One region of the Streptomyces sp. NPDC024017 genome, then DNA from elsewhere that is predicted to be linked to it. Evidence: riboswitches for the same ligand, from Rfam matches in the RefSeq annotation. Region 1 holds a riboswitch; the other holds the start of a gene.

Evidence for each region. Region 1 has a riboswitch for cyclic di-AMP ahead of AB0G20_RS22595 (M23 family metallopeptidase). Riboswitches for the same ligand answer to the same signal wherever they lie in the genome.
Region 2: it holds a riboswitch for cyclic di-AMP, as region 1 does, so the genes downstream of both, AB0G20_RS04800 (M23 family metallopeptidase) here and AB0G20_RS22595 (M23 family metallopeptidase) in region 1, are expected to answer to the same signal.

What each region holds. Positions count from the first base shown of each region.
Region 1 covers NZ_JBEZYZ010000008.1:112,163-123,800, forward strand. Annotated here, with positions in the region: gene AB0G20_RS22575 (GTP-binding protein) at 1-407, shown strand, start outside; gene AB0G20_RS22580 (DNA topoisomerase IV subunit A) at 404-2,860, opposite strand; gene AB0G20_RS22585 (pitrilysin family protein) at 3,086-4,447, shown strand; gene AB0G20_RS22590 (pitrilysin family protein) at 4,444-5,832, shown strand; cyclic di-AMP (ydaO/yuaA leader) riboswitch at 6,025-6,188, shown strand; gene AB0G20_RS22595 (M23 family metallopeptidase) at 6,202-6,990, shown strand; gene AB0G20_RS22600 (GntR family transcriptional regulator) at 7,179-7,874, shown strand; gene AB0G20_RS22605 (HPr family phosphocarrier protein) at 8,043-8,324, opposite strand; gene AB0G20_RS22610 (GNAT family N-acetyltransferase) at 8,505-11,327, shown strand; gene AB0G20_RS22615 (DUF5998 family protein) at 11,379-11,638, shown strand, end outside.
Region 2 covers NZ_JBEZYZ010000002.1:20,759-32,396, forward strand. Annotated here, with positions in the region: gene AB0G20_RS04795 (aldo/keto reductase) at 16-960, opposite strand; gene AB0G20_RS04800 (M23 family metallopeptidase) at 1,110-2,144, opposite strand; cyclic di-AMP (ydaO/yuaA leader) riboswitch at 2,156-2,312, opposite strand; tRNA gene AB0G20_RS04805 (tRNA-Met) at 2,612-2,685, opposite strand; gene AB0G20_RS04810 (dihydrofolate reductase family protein) at 2,739-3,875, opposite strand; gene AB0G20_RS04815 (MarR family transcriptional regulator) at 3,965-4,480, shown strand; gene ribA (GTP cyclohydrolase II) at 4,642-5,283, shown strand; gene AB0G20_RS04825 (MarR family winged helix-turn-helix transcriptional regulator) at 5,401-5,901, shown strand; gene AB0G20_RS04830 (ATP-binding SpoIIE family protein phosphatase) at 5,948-7,018, opposite strand; gene AB0G20_RS04835 (ATP-binding protein) at 7,018-7,461, opposite strand; gene AB0G20_RS04840 (STAS domain-containing protein) at 7,461-7,880, opposite strand; gene AB0G20_RS04845 (STAS domain-containing protein) at 7,877-8,794, opposite strand; gene AB0G20_RS04850 (PP2C family protein-serine/threonine phosphatase) at 8,934-10,106, opposite strand; gene AB0G20_RS04855 (MarR family transcriptional regulator) at 10,244-10,738, shown strand; gene AB0G20_RS04860 (RNA polymerase sigma factor SigF) at 11,083-11,638, shown strand, end outside.

The DNA.
Region 1 (11,638 bases):
GGCACGGCGTGGACGACCACGCCGGCCACCTGCACGCCGCGTACGACAGCCTGTCGTTCGTCTCCCTGGAACCCCTCGACCCGCGCCGGCTGATGACCTTCCTCGACAGCAGGCCCGAGGGGCTGTACCGGATCAAGGGCTACGTCGACTTCGGGCCGTACGACGTCCGCAACCGTTACGCCGTCCATGCCGTCGGGCGGTTCCTGCGCTTCTACCCGGAGCCCTGGCCGGCCGGTGGTGAGCGCCTCACCCAGCTGGTCCTCATCGGCTCGGGGATCGACGCCGCCGCTCTCGGCAAGGAGCTGGAGGCGTGCAGGAGCGAGGCCCCACACGCCGACGAGCACGGCATGTGGGGCGTCCTGCGGTACGTACGCGGTCCCGAGGAGGATGCCGCGGACCCGGCCTAGACCGGCCCGGCCACCACCGCCACCGTCTTCGCCAGGGACACACCCGAGCCGTCACGGCGCGGGTCGATGTCCGGGAGGTCGGCCGGGGTGCCGTTCTTCTGCGCCGCGAGGGCGGGGACGGGGCCCGCCCAGGCCAGGGACAGGCAGTCCTCGCCCTTCAGGAACCGCTGGCACCGGACGCCGCCGGTCGCGCGGCCCTTGCGCGGGTACTGGTCGAACGGGGTCAGCTTGGCCGTCGTCTGGACGGAGTCGTCCAGCGTGCCCCGCGAGCCCGCGACGGTGAAGACGACGGCGTCCACGGCCGGGTCCACCGCCGTGAACGAGATGACCTTCGCTCCCTCGGCGAGCTTGATGCCGGCCACACCGCCGGCGGGGCGGCCCTGCGGGCGGACCTGGGACGCCTGGAAGCGCAGCAGCTGCGCGTCGTCGGTGACGAAGACCAGATCCTCGTCGCCGGTGCGCAGCTCGACCGCGCCGGCGATCCGGTCACCCTCCTTGAGGGTGATCACCTCGAGCTCTTCCTTGTTGGCCGGATAGTCCGGCACCACGCGCTTGACGACGCCCTGTGCCGTGCCGATCGCCAGGCCCGGCGACGACTCGTCGAGCGTGGTCAGACAGACCACCGTCTCGTCGTCCTCCAGGGTGACGAACTCCGCCAGCGGGGCGCCGCCCGCGAGGTTCGGCGCCGACAGCGACTCCGGGAGCTGGGGCAGGTCGACCACGTTCAGCCGCAGCAGCCTGCCCGCCGAGGTGACCGCGCCCACCTCGCCGCGGGCGGTGGCGGGCACCGCCGAGACGATCACGTCGTGCTTCACGCGCTTGGCGCCGGCGTCCTCCGCGAACGGCTCGCCGTTCGCCGTACGGGCCAGCAGACCCGTCGAGGACAGCAGCACCCGGCACGGGTCGTCGGCCACCTGCAGCGGCACGGCCGCGACCGGGGCGCCGCCCGACTCCAGCAGGACCGTACGCCGGTCGGTGCCGAACTTCTTGGCGACCGTGGCCAGTTCGTTGGAGACCAGCTTGCGCAGTTCCGTGTCCGAGTCGAGGATCCGGGTCAGCTCCTCGATCTCCGCGTTGAGCCGGTCCTTCTCCGACTCCAGCTCGATGCGGTCGTACTTGGTCAGACGGCGCAGCGGTGTGTCCAGGATGTACTGCGTCTGGATCTCGCTCAGCGAGAACTGCTCCATCAGGCGCTGCTTGGCCTGCGCGGAGTTCTCGCTGGAGCGGATCAGGCGGATGACCTCGTCGATGTCCAGCAGGGCCGTCAGCAGACCCTCGACCAGGTGCAGCCGGTCACGCTTCTTGCTGCGGCGGAACTCCGAGCGCCGCCGTACGACGGTGAAGCGGTGGTCGAGGTAGACCTCCAGGAGCTCCTTCAGGCCCAGCGTGAGCGGCTGGCCGTCGACCAGGGCCACGTTGTTGATGCCGAAGGACTCCTCCATCGGCGTCAGCTTGTACAGCTGCTCCAGGACGGCCTCCGGCACGAAGCCGTTCTTGATCTCGATGACCAGGCGCAGGCCGTGCTCGCGGTCGGTGAGGTCCTTGACGTCGGCGATGCCCTGGAGCTTCTTCGAACCGACCAGATCCTTGATCTTGGCGATGACCTTCTCGGGGCCGACCGTGAAGGGCAGCTCCGTGACGACGAGGCCCTTGCGGCGGGCCGTCACGGGCTCCACCGACACCGTCGCCCGGATCTTGAACGTGCCGCGGCCGGACTCGTAGGCGTCACGGATGCCGGACAGGCCGACGATGCGGCCGCCCGTGGGCAGGTCGGGGCCCGGGACGTGCTTCATCAGGGCGTCGAGATCCGCGTTCGGGTACCTGATCAGGTGGCGGGCGGCGGCGATGACCTCGCGCAGGTTGTGCGGCGCCATGTTCGTGGCCATACCGACTGCGATGCCCGAGGCGCCGTTGACCAGGAGGTTCGGGAAGGCGGCGGGCAGGGCCACCGGTTCCCGCTCCTGGCCGTCGTAGTTGGGGTTGAAGTCGACGGTGTCCTCGTCGATCGACTCGGTCATGAGGCTCGTCGCCTCGGCCATCCGGCACTCGGTGTACCGCATGGCGGCCGGCGGGTCGTCGTTGCCCAGCGAGCCGAAGTTGCCGTGGCCGTCGACGAGGGGGACCCGCATCGAGAAGGGCTGGGCCATGCGCACGAGGGCGTCGTAGATCGACGCGTCGCCGTGCGGGTGCAGCTTGCCCATCACCTCGCCGACGACTCGGGCGCACTTGACGTACCCGCGCTCGGGGCGCAGGCCCATCTCGCTCATCTGGTAGACGATGCGTCGGTGCACCGGCTTGAGGCCGTCGCGTGCGTCCGGCAGGGCGCGCGAGTAGATGACCGAGTACGCGTACTCGAGGAAGGAGCCCTGCATCTCGTCGACGACGTCGATGTCGAGGATCCGCTCCTCGTACGAGTCGTCGGGCGGCGGGGTTTTCGTGCTGCGGCGGGCCATCGCTGCCGGCTCCTTGCTGCTGCGATCCGGATCTGACGCCGACCATTGTGGACCTCCGCACTGACAACCGGGACCAGCACCCGGTCCTGGGCGGCTCTCGCGCTGTCGGGACCAGGTCGCCGCCGGGAACTTCACCAGGGCTTCGCACGCTTGCATACAGTGGCAGGACCGGCAGGAATCCGCGGTCTGAACAACCGCTCAGCGATCGAAGGGACGTACATGCCCATGGGTCACACGGCCACAGCCCAGGCAGGCTCCGGGGGCCTGACAGCGACCGAGCACCGCCTGGCCAACGGCCTGCGCGTGGTGCTCTCCGAGGACCACCTGACCCCGGTCGCGGCGGTGTGCCTCTGGTACGACGTCGGCTCACGCCACGAAGTCAAGGGGCGTACCGGCCTGGCTCACCTTTTCGAGCACCTGATGTTCCAGGGTTCCGCGCAGGTCAAGGGCAACGGCCACTTCGAGCTCGTCCAGGGCGCGGGCGGCTCGCTGAACGGCACGACCAGCTTCGAGCGGACCAACTATTTCGAGACCATGCCCGCCCACCAGCTGGAGCTCGCCCTCTGGCTGGAGGCCGACCGCATGGGCTCGCTGCTGGCCGCGCTCGACGACGAGTCGATGGAGAACCAGCGGGACGTCGTCAAGAACGAGCGCCGCCAGCGCTACGACAACGTCCCCTACGGCACCGCCTTCGAGAAGCTGACCGCCCTCGCCTACCCGGAGGGCCACCCCTACCACCACACCCCGATCGGCTCGATGGCCGACCTGGACGCGGCGACCCTGGAGGACGCTCGCGCGTTCTTCCGCACCTACTACGCGCCGAACAACGCCGTGCTCTCCGTGGTCGGCGACATCGACCCGGAGCAGACCCTCGCCTGGGTCGAGAAGTACTTCGGCTCCATCCCCGGTCACGACGGCAAGCCCGCCCCGCGCGACGGCTCGCTGCCGGAGACCATCGGCGAGCAGCTGCGCGAGGTCGTCGAGGAGGAGGTCCCGGCGCGTGCCCTGATGGCCGCCTACCGGCTGCCGCACGACGGCACGCGCGCGTGCGACGCGGCCGACCTGGCCCTCACCGTCCTCGGCGGCGGAGAGTCCTCCCGCCTCTACAACCGGCTCGTGCGGCGCGACCGTACGGCCGTGGCGGCCGGATTCGGCCTGCTGCGGCTGGCCGGGGCGCCCTCCCTGGGGTGGCTGGACGTGAAGACCTCCGGTGACGTGGAGGTTCCGGTCATCGAGACCGCCATCGACGAGGAGCTCGCCCGGTTCGCCGAGGAGGGCCCCACGGCCGAGGAGATGGAGCGCGCCCAGGCCCAGTTGGAGCGCGAGTGGCTGGACCGGCTCGGCACGGTCGCGGGCCGCGCCGATGAACTGTGCCGGTACGCCGTGCTGTTCGGCGACCCGCAGCTCGCCCTGACCGCCGTCCAGCGTGTGCTGGAGATCACGGCGGAGGAGGTCCAGGAGGTCGCCAAGGCCCGCCTGCGGCCCGACAACCGCGCGGTGCTCGTCTACGAGCCCCTCGCCGACGAGGACGCCCCCGAGGACACCGCAGCCGCGGCCACCGACGAGAACGAGGAGGCGGCCAAGTGACCGAGCTCGCCACGATGGACTTCCACCCCCGCCCCGACGCGGGCGAGGCCAAGCCGTGGGCCTTCCCGGCCCCCGAGCGCGGCACGCTCGACAACGGCCTGACGGTGCTGCGCTGCCACCGGCCCGGCCAGCAGGTCGTCGCCGTGGAGGTGCTGCTGGACGCCCCCCTGGAGGCGGAGCCGGCCGGCCTCGACGGTGTGGCCACGATCATGGCCCGGGCCTTCTCCGAGGGCACCGACAAGCACTCCGCCGAGGATTTCGCCGCCGAGCTGGAGCGCGCCGGTGCCACCCTCGACGCGCATGCCGACCACCCCGGCGTCCGGCTCAGCCTGGAGGTGCCGGCCTCCCGGCTCGCCAAGGGGCTGGGCCTGATCGCCGACGCCCTCAGGGCGCCCGCGTTCGCCGACAGCGAGGTCGAGCGGCTGGTCAACAACCGCCTCGACGAGATCCCGCACGAGTTGGCCAACCCCTCCCGCCGTGGCGCCAAGGAGCTCTCCAAGGAGCTGTTCCCGGCGGACTCGCGCATGTCGCGGCCGCGGCAGGGCACCGAGGAGACCGTCGCCGCGATCGACTCCGCGGCCGTGCGCGCCTTCTACGAGAAGCACGTCCGCCCCGCCACGGCCACCGCCGTGGTCGTCGGCGACCTCACCGGCATCGACCTCGACGCCCTGCTCGGGGACACGCTGGGCGCCTGGACGGGCTCCTCGGCCGAGCCACGTCCGGTGCCGCCGGTGACCGCCGACGACACCGGCCGGGTCGTCATCGTGGACCGTCCGGGCGCCGTCCAGACGCAGCTGCTGATCGGCCGGATCGGCCCGGACCGGCACGACCGTGTGTGGCCCGCGCAGGTGCTCGGCACGTACTGCCTCGGCGGCACCCTCACCTCCCGCCTGGACCGCGTGCTGCGCGAGGAGAAGGGCTACACCTACGGCGTACGGGCGTTCGGCCAGGTCCTCAGGTCCGCCCCGGACGGCACGGGTGCCGCGATGCTCGCCATCAGCGGTTCCGTGGACACGCCCAACACCGGCCCCGCCCTGGAGGATCTCTGGACGGTGCTGCGCACCCTCGCCGCCGAGGGGCTGACCGATGCCGAGCGGGACGTCGCCGTGCAGAACCTGGTCGGTGTGGCGCCGCTGAAGTACGAGACGGCGGCGGCCGTCGCGAGCACGCTGGCCGACCAGGTCGAGCAGCATCTGCCCGACGACTACCAGGCCACCCTGTACCGGCAGCTCGCCGCGACCGGCACCGTGGAGGCCACCGCGGCGGCCGTGAGCGCCTTCCCGGTGGACCGGCTGGTGACCGTCCTCGTCGGTGACGCGGCGCAGATCAAGGCACCTGTCGAGGCCCTCGGCATCGGCGAAGTCACCGTCGTCGCCGCCGAGTAGCGGCACGCGCGCGTAGGGGCCCTGGTTGTCTTCCGAGGCACCAGGGCCCCTTTATGCCCGAATTGATACGGAGGTTGCCTGTCTGCCCTGTGGGATGCGCTACAAAAGCCGGGATTCGTTTGGGAATTGAAAGTGGCGCCGCTTAGCGTCATCCGGGCTGTTCGTCAGGCAGTGCGCCGCACCCGCGGCACCGGACAGTCATCGCCGAGTCCCCGTACGGCGCGAGCCAGGGGAGCCGGGGACCCACCGCAGTCCCTGGGGTGAATCGGACGCCCGCGCGAGCCGCGAGGGAGTCCGTAGGAGACCTTCCTGCTCCGAACCCGTCAGCTAACCCGGTAGGCGAGAAGGAAGGAAAGGACCAGCCACCACATGGCGTTCACTCGCGCCACCGGGAAGCACCGTCGTCCCAGCAGGATCCAGCGCGGCACCGCCCGCGCGGCCGGCGTCGCGGCCCTCGCCACCACCGGCGTGATCGGCACCGTGGCGGCCCCCGCTGCCTTCGCCGCCGAGCCCAGCGCCGAGCAGACGGGCCTCACTCCCGTCGTCACCATGGGCGACACCGTGGCCCAGCAGATCGACGCCCAGGCCGTCGCGCAGCAGCAGGCCGCCGACGAGGCCGCCGCCAAGCAGAAGGCCGAGGAGGCCGCCCGCAAGCGCGCCGCCGAGGTGGCCGAGAAGGCCAAGGAGGCGGCCGAGAAGGCCCGCGAGGCCAAGGAGCGCGCCGCCCGCGAGGCCGAGCGCAAGCGCCTCAACACCTTCGTGCCCCCGATCTCCGGCTCGTACGTCTCCACCAGCTACAAGGCCAGCAGCGGCCTGTGGTCCTCCGGCAGCCACACCGGTGTCGACTTCCACGCCGCCAGCGGCACCTCCGTCCACGCGGTCGGCGCGGGCACCGTCGTCGAGGCCGGCTGGGGTGGCTCCTACGGCAACCAGATCGTGATCAAGATGAACGACGGGACGTACACCCAGTACGGCCACCTGTCCTCCGTCGGCGTCTCGGTGGGCCAGCAGGTCACCCCCGGCCAGCAGATCGGCCTGTCCGGCGCGACCGGCAACGTCACCGGTCCGCACCTGCACTTCGAGGCCCGTACGAGCCCCGAGTACGGCTCGGACATCGACCCGGTCGCCTACCTCCGCTCGCACGGCGTCAACCTCTGACCGGAACCTCTCCGCTGTTCCAGAAGCCCCGGCTCCCCGAGCCGGGGCTTTCGGCGTTTGTGGCCGCCCGCTGTCCAAAAAAAATCCATGGATTCCCGGCTGCCGTCGGAAATTCCGGCTCATTGCAATAGAGTCACGGAACGCGCGCCGCTCGTCGGCGTTTCACGGGGATTAAGCGGAGGTCGGTCATGCGTATTCCCGCGCACTCGGTGTGCACGGCCATCCGGGACGACATCGTCGCGGGTGTCCACGCACGCGGCAGCCGGCTCACCGAGGAACTCCTCGCGCGCCGCTACGGCGTCTCGCGGGTGCCCGTCCGGGAGGCGCTGCGCACCTTGGAGGCAGAGGGTTTCGTGGTGACCCGCCGGCACGCGGGCGCGTGCGTGGCCGAACCCACCGAGCAGGAGGCCGGTGACCTGCTGGAGATGCGCATGCTGCTGGAGCCGCTCGGTGCGGCCCGTGCCGCCCAGCGCCGCACCGAGGCGCATCTGAAGGTTCTGCGCGGCCTGGTCCGGCTGGGCCAGGAGCGGGCCCGCCGGGGCAACAGCGAGGACCTGCGCTCCCTGGGCGGCTGGTTCCACGAGACGCTCGCCCAGGCCTCCGGCAGCCCCGCGCTGACGTCGATGCTCACCCAGCTCCGCCACAAGATCGCCTGGATGTACGCCGTGGAGGCGCCGGTCAGCCCGGTGGAGTCCTGGACGGAGCACGGCGCGATCGTGGACGCGGTGGCGCGCGGGGACGCTGAGCGCGCGCGGGCGGTCACGGCGCGGCACGCCGAGCGCGCGATGGGCGCGCACCGCCTGCGGTTCGGCTCCGCGGGGGAGCGGGCCGACCGTGTGAGGAACTCGCAACATCCCGTAAACACGGCGAGCCTGCGGCATTAACACGGCCGCCGTATACAAAGAGCAGCTATTCACGGGGGCTTGTTTTCCCTTGCCCGGAAACTGTGAATTCTCGATTTCCAGCCCGGTCTCGGCCGGGAATGACGAAGGGCTCGCCCGGTGAATTCGGACGAGCCCTTCGGTGTGCGCCGTATCGGGCGCACGGGTAAATCAGACGGTCTCGGGCAGTTCCTCGAGACCCTCGGAGACCAGCTTCGCCAGCCGGTCCAGGGCGGCGTCCGCGCCCTCGGCGTCGGAGGCGAGGACGATCTCCTCGCCACCCTGGGCGCCGAGGCCCAGGACGGCCAGCATGGAGGCCGCGTTGACGGGGGTGCCGTCAGCCTTGGCGATCGTCACCGGGACGCCTGCGGCCGTGGCGGCTCGGACGAAGATGGAGGCGGGGCGGGCGTGGAGACCCTCGGCCCAGCCGACGTTGACGCGGCGCTCAGCCATGTGTTGCTGCCCTTCGGTGTTCAGGGTTGTCTAGACCAGTTTCCCATATCGTGAAGCCCACCAGGAGCGGTCCTCGCGTTCCACTCCAGGGGTGCCGTCGGATCGCGGCCTCGACCCGACTGACGCCCTCCACAGACTGCCTCGCGCCCGCTGTCGGACGCTAGCCGTACTCTGGGGCCCATGCAGACCTCGCCGGACCGGCACGAGTATCCCGCCCACTGGGAAGCCGACGTGGTGCTGCGCGACGGGGGTACCGCGCGCATCCGGCCCATCACCGTTGATGACGCCGATCGCCTGGTCAGCTTCTATGAGCAGGTCTCCGACGAGTCGAAGTACTACCGCTTCTTCGCGCCGTACCCTCGCCTGTCCGCCAAGGACGTCCACCGCTTCACGCACCACGACTTTGTGGACCGGGTGGGACTCGCGGCCACAGTCGGCGGCGAGTTCATCGCCACCGTACGCTACGACCGGATCGGCGAGGACGGAACGCCCGCGTCCGCACCCGCCGACGAGGCCGAGGTCGCCTTCCTCGTGCAGGACGCCCACCAGGGCCGCGGGGTCGCCTCCGCCCTGCTCGAACACATCGGGGCCGTCGCCCGCGAGCGCGGCATCCGCCGCTTCGCCGCCGAGGTGCTGCCCGCCAACAACAAGATGATCAAGGTGTTCACGGACGCCGGCTACACCCAGAAGCGCAGCTTCGAGGACGGCGTCGTCCGTCTGGAGTTCGACCTCGAACCCACCGACCGCTCCCTCGCCGTGCAGTACGCGCGCGAACACCGCGCCGAGGCGCGCTCCGTGCAGCGGCTGCTCGCCCCCGGCTCGGTCGCGGTCATCGGCGCCGGCCGCACACCCGGCGGCGTGGGCCGCAGCGTTCTCGGCAACATCCGGGACGCCGGGTACAGCGGCCGTCTGTACGCCGTGAACAGGGCCCTTCCGGAGGGGCAGAAGGAGCTCGACGGGGTGCCCGCCCACCGCTCGGTGCGGGACATCGACGGCCCCGTCGACCTCGCGGTGGTCGCCGTGCCTGCCGAGCACGTGCCCGACGTCGTCACCGAGTGCGGCGAACACGGCGTGCAGGGGCTGGTCGTGGTCTCCGCCGGGTACGCCGAGAGCGGCCCCGAGGGGCGCGAACGCCAGCGCGCACTCGTGCGGCAGGCGCGCACGTACGGCATGCGGATCATCGGCCCGAACGCCTTCGGCATCATCAACACCTCCCCACGGGTACGGCTCAACGCCTCCCTCGCCCCCGAGGTGCCGCGCCCGGGCCGGATCGGCCTGTTCGCCCAGTCCGGCGCCATCGGCATCGCCCTGCTGTCCCGGCTGCACCGGCGCGGCGGCGGCGTCACCGGTGTGACCGGCGTCTCCACCTTCGTCTCCTCCGGCAACCGCGCCGACGTCTCCGGCAACGATGTCCTGCAGTACTGGTACGAGGACCCCGACACCGACGTCGTCCTCATGTACCTGGAGTCCATCGGCAACCCCCGTAAGTTCACCCGCCTCGCCCGCCGGACCGCCGCCGCCAAGCCCCTGGTCGTCGTCCAGGGCGCGCGGCACGGCGCCGCTCCCCAGGGGCACGCCGTACGGGCGACCCGGCTGCCGCACGCGACCGTCTCGGCGCTGCTGCGGCAGGCCGGCGTGATCCGCGTCGACACCATCACCGAGCTGGTGGACGCGGGCCTGCTGCTCGCCCGCCAGCCCCTGCCCGCCGGACCCCGGGTGGCGATCCTGGGCAATTCCGAGTCGCTCGGCCTGCTCACGTACGACGCGTGCTTCGCCGAGGGCCTGCGGCCGCACCCCCCGCAGGACCTGACCACCGCGGCCTCCGCGGCGGACTTCCACGCCGCCCTGTCCCGTGCCCTGGCCGACGACCGGTGCGACGCGGTCGTCGTCACCGCCATACCGGCGGTGGGGGAGGGCTCGGTCGGCGACGCGGCCCTCGCCGAGGCCCTGCGCTCGGCATCGGCCGCGGCCCCGGCCAAGCCGGTCCTGGTCGTGCACGTGGAGCTCGGCGGCCTGGCGGAGGCCCTGTCGGCCGCGGCGAGCACCGCTCCACAGGTCGGCTCGGGCAAACCATCTCAAACCGCCCCCAGTCCGGCACCCGTGGAAGAACGCTTCCCCGCCACCGACGCCCCCGAAGGCGCCCACCTCATCCCCGCCTACCCCGCCGCCGAGCGCGCCGTCCGCGCCCTCGGCCAGGCCGTCGCCTACGCGCAGTGGCGGCGCGACGCCGCCGACCCCGGCAAGGTGCCCGAGTACGAGGACATCGACGAGAAGGGTGCCGCCGCGCTGATCGACGGCCTCCTCGCGCGCGGGCAGGGACTCACGCTCGGCACGGACGAGACCTGCGACCTCCTCGGCCACTACGGCGTCCAGGTCCACCGCGCCCTGCCCGCCCCGACCCCCGCCGCCGCCGCGGAGGCCGCCCGCGCCCTCGGTTACCCCGTGGCCCTCAAGGCCACCGCCCCGCACCTCAGGCACCGCGCCGACCTGGGCGGCGTCCGCCTCGACCTCGCGGACGAGGAGCAACTGCGCCGTTCGTACGCCGAGTTGACCGAGCTGTTCGGCGCACCCGAGGAGCTGCGGCCGGTGGTGCAGCGGATGGCGCCGCGCGGCGTGGACGTCGTCGTACGCGCCGTCATCGACCCCGCGGCCGGGGCCGTGCTCTCCTTCGGGCTCGCCGGGGCCGCCTCGCAGCTGCTCGGGGACACGGCGCACCGGCTGATCCCGGTCACCGACCGGGAGGCGACCTCGCTGGTGCGTTCGATCCGCACCGCCCCCCTGCTGTTCGGCTGGCGCGGCTCCGCACCGGCCGACACCCGCGCCCTGGAGGAGCTGCTGCTGCGGGTGTCCCGGTTGGTCGACGACCACCCCGAGGTCGTCGCGGTCACCCTGGAGCCGGTCGTCGTCGCCTCGCACGGCCTGAGCGTCCTGGGTGCCTCCGTCCGCCTCGCGCCCCCGCCCGCCCGTGACGACCTCGGCCCGCGGACCCTCCCCGCGTACTGACAGGGGGCGAGCTGTCCCTCGCAGTCAGTGGTCCCCCGTAGGATGGGCGTCATGGCCAAGACCAGTACGACGACCCAGGGGCTGCGGGCGGCGATCGAGCGCAGCGGCTACTACCCGGCCCTCGTGGCCGAGGCGGTGGAGGCCGCCGTGGGCGGCGAGCCCATCCGGTCGTACCTGGTCCACCAGGAGACGACGTTCGACCAGAACGAGGTGCGCCGGCACGTAACGGTGCTCGTGCTCACGGACAACCGCTTCATCGTCAGCCACACCGACGAACAGGCCGCCGACAGCACCTCCCCGACGCCGTACGC
Region 2 (11,638 bases), on a different contig from region 1:
AGCCCCTGGCCGGGCTCAGGCCGAGGCCTGCGTGAGCCGCCCGATCTCGGCCTCCGAGAGCGTCAGCTGCCCGACGCCCACCAGCGCGGGCAGCTGCTCCACCGTCCGCGCGGAGGCGATCGGCGCCGCCACAGTCGGCTGGGCGGCGAGCCAGGCCAGGGCCACCGTGGCCACGGGCACGTCATGCGCCCCGGCGATCTCGTCGAGGGCGGCGAGCACCCGCTGCCCCCGCTCGGTCTCCAGGTGCTTGGCCGCGCTCCTGGCCCGCGCGCTCTCGACCGTCGTGCCGGGCCGGTACTTGCCGGTGAGGAAGCCGGACGCGAGCGCGAAGTACGGCACGGCGGCCAGGCCGGTCCGCTCGGCGAGGTCCCGGAGCTCACCCTCGTAGGTGTCACGGGAGACCAGGTTGTAGTGCGGCTGGAGGGCCACGTAGCGCGCGAGTCCCTCGCGGTCGGAGAACTCCAGGGACGCCCGCAGCCGCTCGGCGGAGATGTTGGAGGCGGCGATGTGCCGCACCTTCCCGGCCTTCACGAGGGAGTCGAGCGCGCCGATGATCTCCTCGACGGGCACGTCCGGCTGGTCGAAGTGCGTGTAGTACAGGTCGATGTAGTCGGTGCCCAGGCGCCGCAGGGAGGCGTCGGCGGCGGCCTTGATGGTGCCGGCGGACAGGCCGCGGAACTCGGGATGCTGGCTGACCTTCGTGGCGACGACGACGTCCGCGCGGTTGCCGCGGGACTTCAGCCACTTGCCGAGCACGGTTTCGGACTCACCGCCCCGGTTTCCCTCGACCCAGGCCGAGTAGGAGTCGGCGGTGTCGACGAAGTTGCCGCCGGCGGCGGTGTAGGCGTCGAGGACGGCGAACGACTGGTCCTCGTCGGCGGTCCAGCCGAAGACGTTGCCGCCGAGGGCGAGCGGGAAGACCTCGAGGTCGGAGGTGCCGAGCTTGCGCAGAGAAGTCATGTTCTGCGTCAACGTCCGTACGGAGTGGCTCATTCCGCTACGGGCGCAAAGGCCCTGTGAACGCTGCCGCCCACCGGCCGGGCATCCGGAAGCCCTGACGTCGGGGGGTCGTCGTCAGGGCCGCCGGCGCTTCTACGGGCGTTTTCCGCTTACGGGTTCAGTCCCTTGCCGCGCAGCCAGGCCATCGGGTCGATGCCGTCGGCGGATCCACCGGAGTGGACCTCGAGGTGCAGGTGCGCCCCGGTGACGTTGCCGGTGGCGCCCACGCGGCCGATGACGTCGCCCGTGCTGACCTTCTGGCCGACGCTGACGCCGATGGAGGACTGGTGCGCGTACCAGATCTCGGTGCCGTCATCGAGGGTGAGGACGGTCTTGTAGCCGTAGGAGCCGTTCCAGCCCGCCTCGGTGATGGTGCCGCTGTGCACGGCCTTGATCGGCGTGCCCGTGGGGGCGGCGAAGTCCAGGCCCGTGTGGTAGCCGGAGGACCAGTAGGCGCCGGCCTGGCCGAAGCTGGAGGTGATGGTGTACGAGGAGGTCGGCAGTGTGAACTGCTTGGCGAGGGCGGCGAGCCGCTCGGCCTCGGCCTTCTTCCTGGCCTCCTCCTCGGCCTTCTTCTTGGCCTCGGCGGCCTTGGCCTTGGCTTCCTCCTCCGCCTTGGCGACGGCTTCCGCCGCGGCCTTCTCGGCGGCGGCCGCGGCGTCCTGGGCGGCCTTGGTCTCGATCTGGTCCTGCTGGTGCTCGACCTGGGCCATGATCCGGGCGCGCAGGGCCTCACCGGCGCCGGCGCCGGAGCTGCTCTGCTTGGTTTCCGCGGTGGCGGTGCCGAGGCTGCTGAGCGGAGTGGCGGAACCTTCGGGGGTGTCGTCGTCCGAGATGAGGGAACCCACCGAGGGCAGGTCCGGGACGGAGATGGACACCGGGGGCTTGCCGGTCTGGGCGCTGGCCATGCCGCCGGCACCCACGGCGGCTATGACGCCGACGCCGAGGACGGTGGAGCTGCGGGCGAGACCTCCGCCGCGCTGCTTGGTGACGCGATGCCGGCCGCGGACGGGACGGATGGACTCCTCGGTGGGGTTCCACTCCTGGAACGGCCCCTCGTCGGTGCGCTGAGCGCCGTAGCCGAAGGTGTCGCTGTCGCGCTTCGGCGCGTACGGGGCCGCGGGGGCAGGCCGGTTGGACGCCACGTGGGCGTACTCCTTTCCTTCCTTCTCGCCTACCGGGTTAGCTGACGGGTTCGGAGCAGGAAGGTCTCCTACGCGCGTATACCTACCGTGCTTTCACGGTGGTATCCGCCCGATTCACCCCAAGTGGTGGTTCCCCGGTTCCCTTTCGGGATTCGGCGCGTGCGCACGGAGCCGCCTTCTGTGACGGCTGGGACGACCGCGCTGCGTTATCGAACGTTAATGGACGCGCGGGGGGTATTCCAGCGATTCCACTTGATCATTAACCTGTTTCGCGCGGACTTACCTGCCATGACTGGCTCAAATCGGGCGAGTTGGCCGCTTCACAAGTGACTGACGGGTTTTGACGGTGCGTCAGTTGTTATGCGGAACGGGATGGTTCGCTCACCGACCGTAATGGGACGCGCGAGAGGTATCGGGAAATGCACCGAGGGCCGGAATCCTTTCGGATTCCGGCCCTCGGCCTTCAGTAGCGGGGACAGGATTTGAACCTGCGACCTCTGGGTTATGAGCCCAGCGAGCTACCGAGCTGCTCCACCCCGCGCCGTTGTGACTCCAGTGTACGCCATCCGCGGGACCACTCTGCACACCCGCTGCTCACACCCGGCGCAGCAGGTGTCGGTTCGGGGCCTTGGCCCGTTCCTCGTGCTCCGGGAGGACGAGGACCTGCACTCCCGCGGCCGCCAGGAGACCGCTGCCGTCGGCGTCCGTCACGAAGGTGTCCGGCTCGCGCCAGGCCGTGACGACCCGTCGTACGCCCGCGTCGAGGATCAGCCGGGCGCAGGGGGCGGGGCGTGAGGCGCGGCGGGCGCACGGCTCCAGGCTGCTGTACACCGTCGCGCCGGGCAGGCGCGGGTCGGCCGGGTCGAGCTTCGCGAGGGCCGCCTCCTCGGCGTGCACGACCGGGTCGCCGGCCTCGCGGGAGTGGCCGCGGGCCAGTTCCGTGCCGTCGGCGGCGACCACGACCGCGCCCACGCTGAACGCCGTGTCCGACGGCGGGCAGCGGTCGGCCAGTTCGCAGGCGAGGGCCAGCCAGTGGTGGTCGGCGGCGGCGGGCAGGGGGCCGGTGCCCGGGGCGGTCGGTTCGTAGCGCATCAGGACCACGTCCTCGATCTGCCGCGACTCCAGCAGCCGGAGCCGGCCGCCCTGGTAGCCGCCGGGGCCGAAGAGGCGGGGTGCCCGGGCGTCGCCCACGAAGAGCGGGGCGAGGACCAGCTGGAGTTCGTCGGCGAGGCCCTGGGTGAGGAGCTGGGTGTGGATCAGGCCGCCGCCCTCGACCATGAGCCGTCGTACGCCGCGGACGTCGTGCAGGTGCGTGAGCAGCCGCCGCCAGTCGAGGTCGGCGCCGAGCGGGACGACGTCGGTGGCGAGGCCTAGGGCACGGGCGCGTGCGGCGCCCCGGTCGGTCGTGTAGAGGACCTTCTCGCCGCCGGTGTGCCAGAAGCGGGCGTCCGGGTCGAGGTCTCCGGAGCCGCTGACGGTGACCTTGAGGGGGTACTCGGGCCGGCCCGCGGCCGTGCGGGCGGCCCGGCGCTGCTCCGAGTTCACCAGCAGCCGCGGGTTGTCGGCGCGGATGGTGCCGGCGCCGATCAGGATCGCGTCGACGGAGGCCCGGACCTCGTCGACCCGGTCGAAGTCGGCCGGGCTCGACAGGAGCAGGCGGTCGGGTCCGGTGTCGTCCAGGTAGCCGTCGAGGGAGACGGCGGCGGACAGCAGGACGTACGGGTGAGGCATCGACGCTCCGCGGCTGGTCGGGACGGCGGGACTGGACGGGTCACCAAGGCGGGCTTGGTTCAAGTTTGAAACAAACCTACACTGGCGGCATGACGACTCGCTGGCTCACCCCCGATGAGCAGCGCGCCTGGCGCGCCTACATCGCCGCCTCGCTGCTCCTGGAGGACGCGATCGACCGGCAGCTCCAGCAGGACGCCGGCATGCCGCACCTGTACTACTCCATCCTCTCCGTCCTGTCGGAGTCCCCGGAACGGCGGCTGCGCATGACCGATCTCGCCGAACGGCTGAAGATCACGCGCAGCCGGCTGACGTACGCGGTCACGCGGCTGGAGAAGGACGGCATGCTGCGGCGCGAGGCCTGCCGGTACGACAAGCGGGGCAGCATCGCCGCGCTGACCGACGAGGGGTTCGCCGTGCTGGAGCACGCGGCGCCCGGGCATGTCGAGACCGTGCGGAGCTTCCTGTTCGACCGGCTCAGCGAGGAGCAGGTGGGGCAGCTGGAGGAGATCTCCGCGGCGATCGCGCAGGGACTCCAGGAGGACGGGGCGCGACCGGCGGCGGACGACGTGCCGTGGCGGCGGAGGTCCTCACCGGCCTGTTCGTGACGCGACGCGTACGCCCGAGGTGCACGTGACGCGCATCACAAGACACCGACACTCGTTGCTTCAAATTTAAAGCACGACTAGGGTTCCGGACGTGGATCTGCTTCAAATCTGAAGCACTACGGCTGTGCAGCCGAACAGGAAACGGAACCCGGAGGCCCCGCATGCCCGACACCCCCGCCGTCATCGCCACCCCGCGCTCCCGCGTCCGGGTCCCGCTGCGCTTCCACGACGGCTACGAGGCCGACGCCGAGCTCGTCACCTTCCACGGGCTGGCCGACGGCCGGGAGCACGTGGCCGTGGTCCTCGGCGAGCCCGGCCCGGTCCCGCTGGTGCGGCTGCACTCCGAGTGCCTGACCGGGGACGTGTTCGGCTCGGCCCGCTGCGACTGCGGCCCGCAGCTGCGCGAGGCCGTCGAGCGCATCGCCGAGCGCGGCGGCGTGCTCCTGTACCTCCGCCAGGAGGGCCGCGGGATCGGCCTCTACAACAAGCTCGACGCGTACGCCCTCCAGGACGAGGGGCTCGACACGTACGAGGCGAACGCGGCGCTGGGGCTGCCGGAGGACGCCCGCGACTACACGGCGGCGGCCCAGATGCTCAGGGCCCTGGGCATCGGCGAACTGGACCTGCTCTCCAACAACCCCGACAAGGCGGACCAGTTGCGGTCCCTGGGCGTCGACGTCCGCGACCGGATTCCCACGGGCGTCTTCACCACCGCCCACAACGTCCGCTATCTGCGCGCGAAAGTCCTCCAGACGCAGCACACGCTGCCGCTCGCCGCGCTGACGGAGCTCAGCGCGGGCTGAACCGCCCCGGTCCGGCCGGGCACTGAACCGGACTGCTTGCCCCTCGGTTCATCGGGTACAGCCTTTGAAAGAGGGCGACCTCATCAGTACCCGGAGCCTTATGGAAGTGACCGTTTCGTGACCGATCTCGGCGGCCCCGGCAACCACCGGGCGAGGGGACCGGGCGATGACCCGGAGGCCGTCGCATCGCAGATCGCCGATGCCGTGGAGAGTCTGACGGCGCTGTGGTCGGTCGCCGCCCAGGAGGCGTCCCTGCGCCTGTCCCTGCACCAGTTGCGGGCGCTGCGCACCGTGCAGGCGGCGCCCGGCCTGAACCTGACGGCTCTGGCGGACGGCCTGGACATCGGTCTCCCCACGGCCAGCCGCCTCTGCGACCGCCTGGCGGCGGCCGGCCTGCTGGAACGGGCCCCGCATCCCGGCACCCGCCGCGAGGTGCAACTGTGGCTCACGACACACGGACAGCACGTCCTGGCCGACGTCGCCGCCCGCCGCGCCCAGGCCTTGGCCACGGCCCTGGCGGCCATGCAACCGGCCGAACGGGCGGCACTGAGCAGGGGGTTGAGGGGGTTCCTGGCAGCCCAGGACACGACGCCCGGCCCCGGTGAGCCCGGGCCGTGATTCCCTACGGTTGATCGGCCGCACGCACGGGGCGACCAGCCGACCGTCAGGCCCCCGAGCCGTGGCGGCTCACGCCGCCGGCGGTCAGGACTGCCACGCACGTGTCGTCCCTCGCCGGCCGGGCCGCGCTGCCCGCGTCCCGGAGCACCACGGCGGCCGCCACCGCCGGATCGCAGCCGGGCAGTACGCCGTCGTCGGGCGGCGTCCAGCGGCTGGGCAGGCCGTCGCTGTGCAGCACCAGCAGGCTGTCCGCGTGCCAGGCGACCCGCTGCACGGGCACGGAAGCCGGGGCCTGCGCGCCCACGATGCCGGGCTGGGACAGCAGCGGCTTCCACGCGCCGTCGGTCCGCAGCCGGGCGCCCACGTTGCCGATCCCGGCGAAGCTCAACTGCCCGGCTTCGAGATCGAGTTGGGCCACGGAGACGGCCGCGCCCCGGGTGGGGCGCAGGGCCCGGCCCAGACGCCGCAGGATCTCGGCGGGCGGCAGCTTCGCCAGGCCGCGCAGCTCATTCACCGCCGCGGTGGAGGCCTCGGCGGCCTTCGCTCCGTGACCGAGCCCGTCGGCGAGCAGCAGGGTCAGACGGTCGCCGTCGCGCACCCGGCCCCAGGCGTCCCCGGAGTACTCGGCCCGGCCGAGGGGGACATTGACACCCCCGGCGCGCGGACCCGGTGCGGGCGGCCCCTGGTTCCGGACTGCGGGCTCGTGGCCGATCCGGGCCATCACGACGGTGCCCCGGCCGGGGGCGCTGTGCAGATCGAAGTCGTTCGCTATGCGCCGGCACGTGCCGAGCCCGGCACCGAGCGAGGCGGCGACGGTCGTGGTGTAGCCGTCGCGCATCGCCGCCGCGACGTCCGGGATGCCGGGGCCGTGGTCGAGCGAGACCAGCTGCACGGCCGCCCGACGGCCGTCGTCGTGCGCACGCTCGACGAGATTGATCAGCACGCGCCCGCCCTCCGCGTGCCGCAGCAGATTGGTCGCCAGCTCCGTCGCCACCAGCGCGGCGGTCGCGGTGCGGTTGGAGGGCAGGCCGGCGCAGGCGCTGGCCTGCTCGGCCGCCACCCGCACGTCCCGCACCCGGGTCGAGTCGTCCACCGGCACGTCCCAGACCCTGCTCATCACGGCACCGTCCGGGAGGGCGGCACGACGGTGGCCCAGGCGGTGACGGTGACGGTGGTCCCCTCACCGGGCCGGCTGTCCACCTCGAACCCCTGCACCAGCCGCTTGGCCCCGCTCAGCCCGAGCCCGAGCCCGCCGCCGCTGGTGTAGCCGTCGGTCAGCGCCTGGTCCAGGTCGCGGATGCCGGGCCCGGTGTCGACGAAGGCCAGCCGCAGCCCGTGCGACTGCCCGGCGGCCAGCGGGGTGATCTGCACATGACCGCCCCCGCCGTGGACGAGGGTGTTGCGGGCCAGCTCGCTCGCCGCGGTGACGAGCTTGGTCTGCTGCACGAGCCCGAAGCCGAGCTCGGCGGCGGCCTGCCGGACCTGCTGCCGTACCCAGGCCAGGTCGGCGTCCGAGCCGATCGGCAGGGTGGCCGGACCGGCATGGCGGGAAGTCTGCATCAAGGACTCCCCTCGCCCCGGCGCGTGGTCACGCCGAGCATCTCCATCGCGCGTTCGACATCCAGGGCCGTCCGCATGCCGGGCAGGGTGAGTCCGAGCTCGACCAGGGTGATCGCCACCGCCGGGCGCATCCCGGCCAGCACCGTACGGGCCGCCAGCAGCTTGGCTCCGGCGGCGATCTCGGCGAGGACCCGGCCCAGGAAGGAGTCGACGATCTCCACACCGGAGATGTCGATCACGACCCCGGTCACCCGGCTGTGCGAGATCCGGGCCGTGATGTCCTGCTGGAGCTGCTCGGCCATCCCGTCGTGCAACTCCCCCTGCAGGGTGACGAGCAGGACGTCGCCCAGCTGGAGCACCGGCACGGTGAAGCCGAAGCCGTGCCCGCCCACCGGGCCGTGTCCCGCCGACCTGGTCATCGCGTGCCCGCGTCCGCCGCCGCGCCGACCGCCCGCAGCGGCGCGATCTCGACGCCCTGCCGGCTCAGCGCGTAGGCGAGCGCGTCCTCCAGGCTGGAGCGGGTGAGCACCGTGCCGAGGTCGATGCCCAGATGGACGATGGTCTGCGCGATCGCGGGCCGGATGCCGGAGACGATGCACTCGGCGCCCATCAGCCGGGCCGCCGCCACGGTCTTCATCAGGTGCTGGGCGACCAGCGAGTCGACCGTGGGCACGCCGGTGATGTCGAGGATGGCGTACCGGGCGCGCTCGGCGACGATCGCGTCCAGCAGGCTCTCCATGACCACCTGGCTGCGCGCACTGTCCAGGGTGCCGATCAGCGGTACGGCGACCGTGCTCTCCCAGAGCTTGATCACGGGGGTGGCCACCTCGTGCAGCTGCTCACGCTGCCGGGCGATCAGCTCCTCGCCCGCGCTGACCGTCGTCTCCATCACGACCAGGCGCAGCGTGCCCATGAGCACGGTCAGCGCCACCACGGACTCCTGGGCCTCGGCGGCGTACGGGTCCGGGAACTCGGCGCGCAGCAGCTCGGTCACCGGCTCGCGCAGCGCGGCCACCTCGTCGGCGACCCCGTCCGGGTCGATGCCCGTACGGGCGCGGGAGGCGGCCATCCGCCCCAGCTGGTCGCGCACGGACTCGAACCCGGACGCCCGGATGTCGTCCACCCTCCCGGAGGCGGCCACAGCCGCCAGGGCCGCGGTCACGGCCCTGCCCGCCTCCACCGCCTCGTCGCGTGACACGGTGAAGACCGTGCGGAACAGCGCGGCGTCCGCCCACCGTTGGGCGATCTGCTCCCGGCGCCGTTCCAGAAAGGCGCTCACCTGGTATGCGGCCGGCTCCTGTTCCGCGTTCTCTTCCGACACCGACACTTGCATCGCTCCCTTGCACGGGCCGAACCGAGGTCACGCGACGGCGCCTCAGCCGTTAGTTGCCGTATGACAAACATTAGTGCCGACGTACGGCACCACCAAACAACTGCCTACCTACGCCCCCGACCTGCACCTTCCCCGTCCCTTACCGGCCACGCCAGTCCAGACACACCACGAGGGCGTCGTCGTCCGGGGTGGACCTGCCGCGGTGGCCCGTCAGTTCGCGCAGGACGGCCCGGGGCACCTCGGCGGCCGGCAGCAGCCGGGTCGACTGGATCGCCCGGGCCAGGGCGGCGTCCCCGTAGGCCTCGCCACCCGGGGAGGCGACGCCGTAGACCCCGTCGCTGACGAAGACCAGCCGGTCGCCCGGCTCGACACGTACCTCCTGGATCACGTAGTCGGTCTCCTCGAACATGCCGAGCGGCAACTGCGCGTCGAAGGGCACCCGCTCCACCGCGCCCCGGCGCAGCCGCAGCATCTGCGGCGACCCGGCGTCCACCGCGCGGACCCGCCCGGTGGCCAGGTCGAAGTCGAGCATGAGCACGGACAGGTAGCAGCGGCCCCGGTAATGGGCGTACACCGCCTGGTCGGCCAGAGCCGCCTGGTCGTCGAGGGGCAACCCGGCCCGGCGCGCGTTGCGCAGGGCGTTGATCGCCAGGTTCGTCAGCAGGGAGGCCTCTATGCCCTCGCCCATGCCGTTGGTGACGTAGAGACTGAGCCGGTCGGCCGTGGCGGACCAGTCGAAGTTGTCGCCGAAGATCGCGTACGCCGGTTCCAGCTGCGCGCCCAGCTCGTACTCGGGGCGGCTGCAGGAGCGGCCCGGCAGCAGCTGCCACTGCATCTCGGCGGCCAGCGTGAGCCGGTCCCGGCGGCGCGCCTGGAGATACAGGTCGGTGTCGCGCTCGGCCACGAAGACCTCGTGCCCGAGCACCTCGGCGATCTCCGCCAGCTCGCCCAGACAGCCGTCGGCGTGCCCGTCGCCCGGCAGCGTCACGGTCAGCACGCCGAGGCGGTCACCGCGCACGGTGACGGGCAGATGCGCCCGTACCAGGCCGTCCGAGAGGGATTCCACGTACGGCTGCTGCGCACCGAAGGCCCGGCCCGCCGGGCTGTTGTGCACGGACACCGGCTGGAGGGTGTGCGGCAGCACGGACACCGGCTGAAGCACCGTCAGTCCGTAGTCGGCCAGGAAAAGCTCGACGGAGTCCGCCGCGTACTGATCGGTCAGTACACGACGGACCGCGTCCAGCAGTTGATGGGGCGCCGCCGTGCGCAGAGCGCGCTCGGCGGCCACGAATCTGTTCGTGATCGTGGTCACGGTGGTCTGTTCACCATCCTCGACGGGACGCCGACGCGTCCTCGGAAACTGGTTCTTGTCCACGGGCCGGCAGAGCGGTCCCGGGCGGTTCACATCACGCCTAGTACGCTGACGGCCATCCCGGTGCCTGCGAGAGTGTGACTGTGACTTCCCTCCGACCCCGCCCTGAGCCAGCAGAGGTCGCCCGTGTGACCTCCACGGCCGCGGAGTTGCTGGAAGTCCTCTGGGGCCGGGCCTCGACCGCGCCGGCCTCCGCGTCCCAGCTGCGGGTGCTGCTCATCCTCGAACACCACGAGGACATCAACCTGCGCACGCTCGCCGACTCCCTCGCCTCCACACCGCCCTCGACCAGCCGGCTGTGCGACCGGCTGCAGGCGGCCGGGTTCGTCGAACGCGCGGCGAGTCCGGCCGACCGGCGCGAGGTCCGCCTGCGCCTCAGCGGCCGGGGCCGCGCCTTCCTCGCCGACCTGCGCATGCGCCGGGAGCAGGCGCTGCGCGCCGTGCTCGACCAGATGCCCGCGGCGAAGCGGGTCGCGCTGCTGCAGGGGCTGGAGGCGTTCTGCGACGCGGCGGCGGCCCAGATACACGACGACTCCGACGACTCCCGCTCGTCCGGTACCCGGACTGCCTGAACTGCCCGCCGCGGCACGGAGTCGATTCCTGCTGCCCCTTCCCCGAACACGTGCGGCACGCCTAGGTTGTTGCCCTCCACCTATAGTTGTCAAACGACAACTGTCCGCTCCGCGAGCTCCTCGGTCTTCTCCCGCGCACCCCACCGCCCCGCCCTCCCTGCCCGTACCGTCGCAGTACCGGTTCGGGTACCCCGCCACCGCCTCGACCTGCACCGTCTGTGGTCAACGTCTCGCCGGGGCATATGCAGGGCATGACCAGGGCGAGGGCGGGTAGCGGCGCTGGAGGTGGCCTGTCGGGGGATCGGAGCGGGCCGGACTGAGAGGGAGGGCCCGTGACGGCGACCATGCGCATCGGCACGACGACGGATTCCGCCACCTACACCGGTGAGGAGCTGCCGCAGATCGCCGAGCCCCAGAAGCTCGCCCCGCAGGACGCGCGCGAGCTGACCGGACAGTTCCTCGACCGGCTCGCCGTGCTCGAGGAGGGCACGCCCGAATACCAGTACGCCCGCAACACGCTCATCGAGATGAACACGTCGCTGGTGCGCTTCGCGGCCCGCCGCTTCCGCACCAGCGGCCAGTCGATGGAGGACATCGTCCAGGTCGGCATCATCGGGCTGATCAAGGCCATCGACCGGTTCGAGGTCTCCCGCGAGGTGCAGTTCACCAGCTTCGCGGTGCCGTACATCATCGGCGAGATCAAGCGGTTCTTCCGCGACACGTCCTGGGCCGTGCACGTGCCGCGCCGCCTCCAGGAGGCCCGTACGGAACTCGCCAAGGCCACCGAGGAACTGGCCTCCCGCCTCGGCCGCGCGCCGAGAGTGTCCGAACTGGCGGCCCTGATGAACCTGTCGGAGGAGGAGGTCGTCGAGGCCCAGATCGCGGCCAACGGCTACGTGT